DNA from 2 places in the Paenibacillus ihbetae genome. Region 2 is predicted to be linked to the other one. Evidence: riboswitches for the same ligand, from Rfam matches in the RefSeq annotation. Region 2 holds a riboswitch; the other holds the start of a gene.
The links. Region 2 has a riboswitch for cyclic di-GMP ahead of BBD41_RS00830 (transglutaminase-like domain-containing protein). Riboswitches for the same ligand answer to the same signal wherever they lie in the genome.

Region 1 (4,425 bases), 3.2 Mb from region 2:
CCGAGATAACCATGTTTCGAATCAGACTTTCAGAGATCGTATTTCGACTCTGAATCGTGTATAGCAGCGTATCTCCCACTTCAGGCTGGTCCGCAACGGTGTTTCCATCCGCTTTTTCTTGAATCTTCGCCGATTTCTGCGATTCAAGTTGAGGAGGATTTGGATCGAAATTAGGAATGACACGCGAAGCGGCATCGTAAGTAATCTCAATATTTGTAGAGCTCAGGAATCGATAGCTAAGTGTTTCTGGATCAAGTTCGTATACGAGCGTGTTGGTGTTTCCAGCGCCCACATACATTTTCCCGTTCGGCAGGAAGCTAAGAGCCCGCGGTCCAGGATCGATGGATTGGCCGTCTGCACTTACCATAGGAACAGAACGTATTACTTCTGCCGTTGCCGGATCGATTTGATAGACCTTTACCTGGTCAACAAGATCCAAAAGCCAAATAAACCCGTTTTTGTCATAAAGAATGTCGCCACCGTTGCTACTTGTCAAGCCGATAATAACCTTACGATCTTGCTGATTTGTTGTTATATCGTAGTATGCGAGATAATTCTCCCCATTTTCGGTGTAAATATAATAGTATTTATTATCCGGGCTAATTACGGCGTTTGCTGCTGTTCCGGTCAACGTGGCTACCTGTGTAGTAGCACCCGTTTCTGAAATCTTATACAGCCGATTGATGCCGCCACTTCCGCTAAATGCGTAGAAGGCATTTTCCGTCATGGACATCGCTAATCCATTATTAATGAGGAGTGCGTTGTTAAGTGCTAGGCTTGCCTTTGGGTCTAGCTCGCCCGGATTATTTCCGTCGATCTGGTAGATAGCATTCCCGGATATAATATAAGTATCAGTGTCATTAATCGAAAAGGATGCGGCCTGAGCCTGAGATGGCTGTAAAGGAAATATCCCGCCTAAAGCAACTAAAAATACACAAAACTGGATAAACAAACGCTTGATCAATTTTGTGCTCGTACCAGAATGAATACTGCTCAAACATCTCCCTCCAATCGTTGTTAGTCTTGGCCGTCATTGGACTGTAATGAGCCTTAAATTTAATACATTGCTAGTCAAATCGAATCCATACTTCGACTTATGGATTGATCTCAATCCATTTGATCAATACGAGCGAATGGCCGTAACGCCATCACTTACTCATCGCCTCCTACTATGTATTTCTTATTTTCCCAAAGGACGCTCCCTCCTCGAAGGTTCATCTTATCTATAGACAAGGCTTGTTGCCTCGACTAACGTTAATTAAAATTTGAAATAACTAAAAATGAAAAACCCGTCCAATAGCAAACGCTAACAGACGGGTCTTCCGTCGTATTCGGTAGCTGGCTGGCAATAGTACTTGCTTCTTTCAGCAAATCCATTAGCCCCTGTAGCTTTGCGTCCCCACTTTTCAATGGGTTTGCCATTATCGTACGAGCATTTTATGTAAATGTAAGTTTTAACATTTCCTTAATCTTACAACACATATAATTGATAAGTTAGGTTATATTGACTCAATTTCGTGGTAGTTTATCACTATTTGTCGTATTTTGGAATATAAGGCTTTAGTGCTATATCAACATTTATTTGCTAGCAATGATAAGCCGACAAGATCATTCCGAAACAAGATCTCATAAAAAGAATGGTTATTTTGGAAACTTAGTAGATCTATTAATGACGCGATCTATGTTAGAGGCGTCTGCGATAAAAAATACCGAAAATCGGTATTTTTTATGTTTGTTTTTATATCGTTATCCATTTTCAAGGATGCTGAGTAAACCTGCGGCAACTTCTTTTTGGGACTCAGGAATAGTATTCATCCATTCATGGAGAGCCAAACGTACGCCACTTTCAGTCAAAGTCTGAGTATCCATGATAAGTTGGAGCTGCGGTGGAAGAGCTATATCTTCCTGTTGACTGATGTCCACCGCCATGCCGATAACGGTGGCAAGCTCGCAAGGGCGATGGTCTGCAATGCTGCACTCCATAGACAAACCATATATGATTTCATTGTCTAGTTGACTCATATGATTTACCTCCCCAAGCTTGAAGTACATCCCGACGAAAGCTTGAATTCAATTCTGCGGCTTCCTTCTGCGCTAGTTGTAATGTCTCCGGATCAGGATTGACGTTGATTTTCCGTGAAATTACAGCAAAACGAGCGCCTACCAATTCCAGATCATCCGCTGTGGTGATGCCGTTCAACAGTTGATGGCGTGCCTCGCGAAGCTCGGGCAACAACCTCTTTACTTCATCGCGCATATTCGGATCCAGAGACTGTAGTTTTTCCGGTGCGAACCGAATTCGTTCTAAGCCATTCACCAATTCCTCAGAACGTTCAAGCCGCATCTGTACTTCGGGATGTTCTATACCGTCTACTCTGGCAAAACGGATGGCTTCTTTAAGCGATGCAGCAATTGCCGTCAATTCCGGTACGGGTTCAGCTAGTTTTTTCTGCAAGGAGGAAATGGCTTTTGCGTACTTGGCTAATACTTCACGGTCTCTCTCTGGTGTCGCCGCTAGCTTCTCCGGTGTCAAATCGTATTCCATCAGTGCGGAGATCTCCTCACGGGCAGTCTCTGCATCCCCCTCCTTTAGCGATACGGAGACCGCTGACAAGTGCGCTCTTGTACAGGGGATACAACCAACCGATACATGCATATCCGGGGCATATTGACTGTAAGGCACAGCTTCGTTTTTAATTGCTACAGCTTCGAAGGTATTGGAATCCTCCATTTTAATATCGCTCATAAATCATTTCCTCCTCAAAGTTTTAGTTTAGCTTCTATTAATTCCAGGATACTGTTTGGATCATATATCAAGAACGCTTCTTCGCCCAGTTCTCTCCGAAGTTCCAAAAGCGCTTATGCATTCAATAGATTTAATACAGCTTGAATACATATCATCCCCTCCTTGTCACACGATTCTGCTTTGGTGCCGTTATTTCGAGACGGGAGTGTGTTCCTCACCTCCTATAGCAAGATCACCTAGAATACAAAAAACCCCCGCCATGTTTAAATAGACGGAGGCTCCGTCGTATTCGGTAACTGGCTGGCATAGTGGTTGCATTAAAAACACCCACCTTAGCCCCTGTAGCTTTGCGTCGCCATCTTTCAACGGGTTTGCTATTATCGTACGATGTATGAAATTGTAAAAATTAATTAATCCTTCAACAACAACTTACTTTAAATTATAAGATTCGACGTAAATAAAAAAAATACCCAAAATTGGGTAATGGATGCGTATGTATTCCATTCTTTAGGTAAACTTCCTCAGAAACGCTCCTTTATGATTGACTCTCGTTTTGGCGTAAATTTTTTTAATAAACGTGCGGACCGTGCTTTGACTAATTCCATAGGTATCCGCGATTTCAGGCACGTTTTTATTTTCCAGCCACCCGTAGGCGATTTCCTTCTCGCGATTCGTTAATTTATATTGCTCAAAGAGGGAATAGGTCAGCTCCTTTTGCAGCATGGGATCCTTCTGGGGCAGCTTTTCTTCAATATTTTTGGCCAAATGCTCAATGAGGGGCAGGGCAAATGTAACCTCGTGAAAATAATGAAAACAGAGGCTGAGGTAGCCGATGATAACATTTTTGATTCGGATGGGCGTGCAAACGCAGGACAGCTCCGCAAACAATCGATTGCTGTGCTCGGCGCCGATTACGACTGAAGCCGAGTGTTTTTCCATGGATAAACCAATGGCATTGATTCCCGCCTTGTTCATAGCAGAAGATGTACCAATTTTCATATGGTTTCTTTCAAAGTAGCCTTTTAACAGCTCCGTCCCGCAATAGTCGATAATGGTTCCCTCTGGGTCCGCAATGACAAATAAATAAGGTATAGGCAGCAAATCGTTCATATTCCCGGTTTCCTCTTGCAACAGATACAGGATTTCTTTTCGCTCGATCAGCCTCTTTTTTATTTCAGTCATGCTGAGGAAATGATCGTTTACTTTCAGCAATGTTCTTTGGCCCATTATTTTCCCTTCTTCCTTGTTAAGAATAAGTGATTAATAATGAAATCGATCTCCTATTCATCGCCGCTGCAAAATCGTAGTCTTTTAGCGAAAAATAAAAAACCTCCATCCATGAAAATTACCATAGCAAAATAGGACGGGGGTTTCCGTCGTATTCGGCAACTGGCTGGCATCACGAATCTTAGGCAGATCCGCATTAGCCCCTATAGCTTTGCGTCGCCACTTTTCAGTGGGTTTGCTATTATCGTACGAAACGATTCGATTGGTTGGCTGTCAAACACGCTTCCGCATGAAATTACCGAGTTATCCGTTTATAGCCCTGCCTAGTAATGACATGCTGCGGGACATCATTCTCCGCATCATTCACCTCCCTTCAGGCATCCATGATTTTCTCTTCGAGGAACAGGCAGCTGGCGCAGGAACCTCCCTTTGAAAAATTTGTGAACAGCAAA
Region 2 (4,425 bases):
CATTTCGAGACAAGCGTGCGGACAATATATCGAGACATGCAAGCGCTCAGCGAAGCAGGGGTTCCGATCCTTGGGTCTCCAGGACACGGGTATTCCCTAATGGAAGGTTACTTTTTGCCGCCGATAGGTTTTTCAGCAGAAGAGGCCGTGGCATTGCTCATGGGTACGGATATGATTGAGCAACGGCTGGATGGCGACTACAAATCAGCTGCGAGGGCAGCTCGAAGCAAGATTGAAGCGATTCTTCCGGAACCCATTCGTGAGGCCTCAGCGATTGTCCGGGAAACGATGCAAATTCTTCATCCCGGCGGGCAGGGGGAGAACGAGCTCGGACAGGTTCGCGGTGCCATTTTGGAGCGGCGGAAAATAAGGATGCTCTACCTGAAAAAAATACCGGATTCGGATGGGAAACGGATGAATGAGCGGATAGTCGCTCCATATGGCCTTGTGCTCGTTCAAGGGAATTGGATCATGATCGCACGCTGCGATCTGCGACAAGAGGTTCGCCATTTCCGATTATCGCGCATGAGGGATGTTACGGTGCTTGAGGAAAGGTACAGCCTTCCCCATGGATTTAAGCTGAGTCAATATCGCCCGCCGGACGATCGTAAGCTACATGTGATGATCCGGGCAAACCCGGAAATGACCGATAAAATCGCCGAGACCGCAGGCTTCTATATCGAAGCAGCTGAGCAAAGGGAGCGCAGTCTTCTGGTCCAGTTTCGGGTCAGGCAGCCGGAGGAGCTTCTGCCCCATGTTCTCAGCTGGGGAGGGGACGTCGAGGTGCTGGAGCCTGAGTCCTTCCGTAACCGGATTCGTGAAGAAGCCGAAAAAATGCTAAAACGCTACTGACACGCTGTTGTCAGTAGCGTTTTTTTATATTGGGTATATACCAGATGGAAGAGGAGATATCATGATGAGAAATACAGCAGAAGCTTTGCAGGCGTTTGAATCAACAGTAGCGGTCTATTTGAATGAGCTGGAGCACCTGAAGCTGGAGCAATTGCATATCAAACCGAACGAAGAAGACTGGTCCATTGGGCAAATGTACATGCATTTGATTCAATCGGCTCAATATATGCATCTGCGCAATGTCGACCAATGTTTGGCCGGAAACGAAACGCCCGTCGAATCCCCTGGGGAAAAAACGGAGAGAGGCAAGGCGGTGTTCGAGCTAGGAAGTTTTCCGCCTGTCAGGATTCGAATACCGGCGTCTCCGCAGTACACGCCGCCGCAGCCGGCGAGCAAAGAGCAGTTAGTTGAAGGTCTTCACGGAGTAGTGGAACGGATGAAGCGTACGGAAGCGGATTTGCACCAAGCAAACAGCAGCAGTACGATTCCTCATCCCGGATTCGGAGCCTTAAACGCCAAAGAGTGGTTTCTGCTGGTGGAGATGCATTACAGGCACCACCTGCTGCAGCTCGATCGGTTAAAAAAGGAGCTGTCCCTCTAAGGATTCCCCTAACGGTTTGATGATCAAGCGGGATTGACAAAAAAGCGTCTCTTTGGAGACGTTTTTTGTTGTCGATCGTCGTCTATCAATCTCAAAATTTGCTTGATAGAATTAGAGATATTTGGTATGATGAACTCACATAAAGCTACTCACGATAAACGGCAAACTTGTCGAAAGGCAAGGACGCAAAGCTACAGGGCCTTCTTGATGAACCATCAATGGCAGCCAGCTACCGAACGAATACGCTTTTTTTGTTTTTTTATAGGAGATTTTGATTTGTTTCATTCTTTGAAAACTCTATCACGATAATGGCAAACTTGTCGAAAGATAAGGACGCAAAGCCACAGGGCCTTCTTGATGAACCGTCAATGGCAGCCTGGCTACCGAAGGGAGTTTACAGTATGCGCAACATGGTGTTGGCTATTGTAGGGTTTATTGCGTTTTTCGTATTGGCTCCGGTTGTACAAGCTTCCCAAACGGGAGATTGGCTGGATCTGGAGCAGCTTGATCGCGGAGTCATCGCCGTTCGCTATGACGTGAAAGCGGATGTGAAGACGAAGCTCATGATTGCAAAAGGGCAAAACAAGTATACATATACGCTTTTACCGGACAAGCAGCAGGAGTCCTTTCCGCTGCAGATGGGAAACGGCCGTTATACCATAACAGTGCTGGAGCAGGTCAACGGTACCAAGTATAAGATCGTGCAGGAAGCAGAAGTTACGCTTCAACTGACGAATAGCAGCAGGGTGTTCTTGAACTCGGTACAAAACATCGATTGGCGTTCAAGCGACAAGGCGGCTCAGCTTGCAAAGAAGCTAACCCGGTCTGCTAACACCGACGAGGAAAAAGTAAAGCTGATCCACGAGTATATCGTCGATACGATCCGGTATGATAAAGCGCTTGCCGCCAGCGAGCTGACGGACTATCTTCCCGATATTGACCGCACGCTGTCCGGAAAAAAAGGCATGTGTTATGATTACGCCTCCTTGTTCGCATCCATGCTGCGGAGCATGGACATTCCGACCAAGCTTGTAATGGGGACAACGGATTATGTTGACGTTTACCACGCTTGGAATGAGGTTTACCTGAACGGGCGGTGGGTCACGATCGACACGACCGTCGATGCGGGATGGAAGAGCAAGGGTGCCGGTTTCAAAATGATTAAAGAGGCATCCCGATATTCTGCAGCTAAGTATTATTAAAATAATTTTATAGCTAAAACCTTAAGCTTTGGACCATTGTCCAAGGCTTATTCGGGTTTATATTCAGAAAATATTCAGAACAGGGCGTTACAATGCTAGAAGCTCAATTGGTTCTTAAGGAAAATACAGGCACCAATGAATCGTGCGCCAAAAAAAGTAAGCGGAGGTGATGGACGAACAAATCTCTTATCGGCATATGATCCGAGAGATGGTTGGCTCGATTTGCGCACGCAAAAGCAACATCGGAACCAAATATATTGAGGGTAATGGAGAGGCTGAGGGAGAGATCATGAAGAAAAAAGTAAGTGGAATCGTATTGGCTCTGCTGCTTATGATTCAAACATTGTTTGGAATGTCGGGCTGGACGGTCAATGCATCGACCAATGTCCCGGAACCGGTAAGCGTGCAGGATTCAGTGTATGGAGTGACGGATGATGTTTATGGCCCGTCCGAATCAGAAATCAATAATGATAGCATTATAACCAAAGTTGTGTTAACCGACATCGACGGCACTGTCATTGATGCCGTTTATAATCCGGGCAGCAGCCTGGACATCGGCGCAGCCGTGAATCTAAGCTATGAATGGGAGCTGCCGAACGGTCACAACTATAAGAACGGGGACACCTTTACCTTCGATCTGCCGCAGCAGTTTGAAATCTTCACGGACATTGACTCGCCGCTCGTTGCCGGTCAGGGTGAAGTCGGCCGTTTTACGGTGGACCGCAGCGGCAAGGTTGTGATGACCTTCAACGATTACGTGGAGAGCCATTCCAACATCAGCGGCAAGCTGGAAATTCGTACAGAGTTCAAGAAGGAAGTTCTTAAAGGAAGCACGGAAATCATTATTGCTATTCCGATAAAGGGCGGGGTTCAGACCGTCGTCGTGAATCTGAAGCCGCAAGGCGGAAAGCTGATCGAGAAGCAAGGAAAAGCGATTGGCAAAGACCGGATCGATTGGACGGTACAGATCAACAAGTCGCTCAATAAGGTCAAGCACGCGGTCATCACCGATGAAATGCCTGAAGGCTTGGAGCTCATCGGGGATTCCGTTGAGGTATACAATCTGCAGGTTAACGGTGACGGCTCGGCGGTTCTTGGCGAACGGCTGGATGCCGGCAAGTACACCGTCCAAACAGGCGGTGGCGGCAAGCTGGAGCTTGCATTCCAGGATGAAACAATCAGCAAAGCCTACGAAATTCGCTTCTCGACGAAGCTTATCGGCGATCAGTCCCGTTTTGAGAACACCGCTGTTCTGTCTGGCGACGGGATGGAAAATGCCCAATCGACGGCTACAGTAACAGTAGATCGCGGCAGTTTCTTGGATAAGACATATAGCCAGGACAAGGACACGGGGATCATCACTTGGACGGTGAAATACAATTTCAACGAGAAGAAGATTCCGAGCGCTCAAGCCATCATTACGGATGAATTTAGTGAGAACCATACCTGGATTTCCGATTCGCTGAAGGTGTATAACGGGAATTCAACGAATGACCAAAACCTGGTTCCAGAAGATGAGTACACCGCTGTAGCGAAAGGTAAGCACGGATTCGAGCTTCGATTCAACAAGGATATCGATTCGCCTTATACGATTGTTTACCGGACGGAGCCTGTCGATCGCTTGAGCTCCGAGGGGAACGCAGTCAAGAACAAAGTCGTATCGGGTGAAGCGTCTAAGGAAGTAACGGCTCCGGGCTACGGAAGCCGTGCCCTAGTAAAAGGATCCTCGAACGTCAATTTTGACACAAAAACCGCGAAGTGGAAAATTAC

Region 1: another riboswitch for cyclic di-GMP. It lies ahead of BBD41_RS15300 (hypothetical protein); the one in region 2 lies ahead of BBD41_RS00830 (transglutaminase-like domain-containing protein).

The regions. Positions count from the first base shown of each region.
Region 1 covers NZ_CP016809.1:3,441,108-3,445,532, reverse strand. The annotation lists gene BBD41_RS15310 (isopeptide-forming domain-containing fimbrial protein) at 1-997, opposite strand, end outside; cyclic di-GMP riboswitch class I at 1,331-1,430, opposite strand; gene BBD41_RS15305 (hypothetical protein) at 1,747-2,022, opposite strand; gene BBD41_RS15300 (hypothetical protein) at 2,003-2,746, opposite strand; cyclic di-GMP riboswitch class I at 3,035-3,132, opposite strand; gene BBD41_RS15295 (helix-turn-helix transcriptional regulator) at 3,254-3,973, opposite strand; cyclic di-GMP riboswitch class I at 4,128-4,223, opposite strand.
Region 2 covers NZ_CP016809.1:191,484-195,908, reverse strand. The annotation lists gene BBD41_RS00840 (helix-turn-helix transcriptional regulator) at 1-852, shown strand, start outside; gene BBD41_RS00835 (DinB family protein) at 917-1,453, shown strand; cyclic di-GMP riboswitch class I at 1,604-1,690, shown strand; cyclic di-GMP riboswitch class I at 1,754-1,841, shown strand; gene BBD41_RS00830 (transglutaminase-like domain-containing protein) at 1,855-2,655, shown strand; gene BBD41_RS00825 (LPXTG cell wall anchor domain-containing protein) at 2,945-4,425, shown strand, end outside.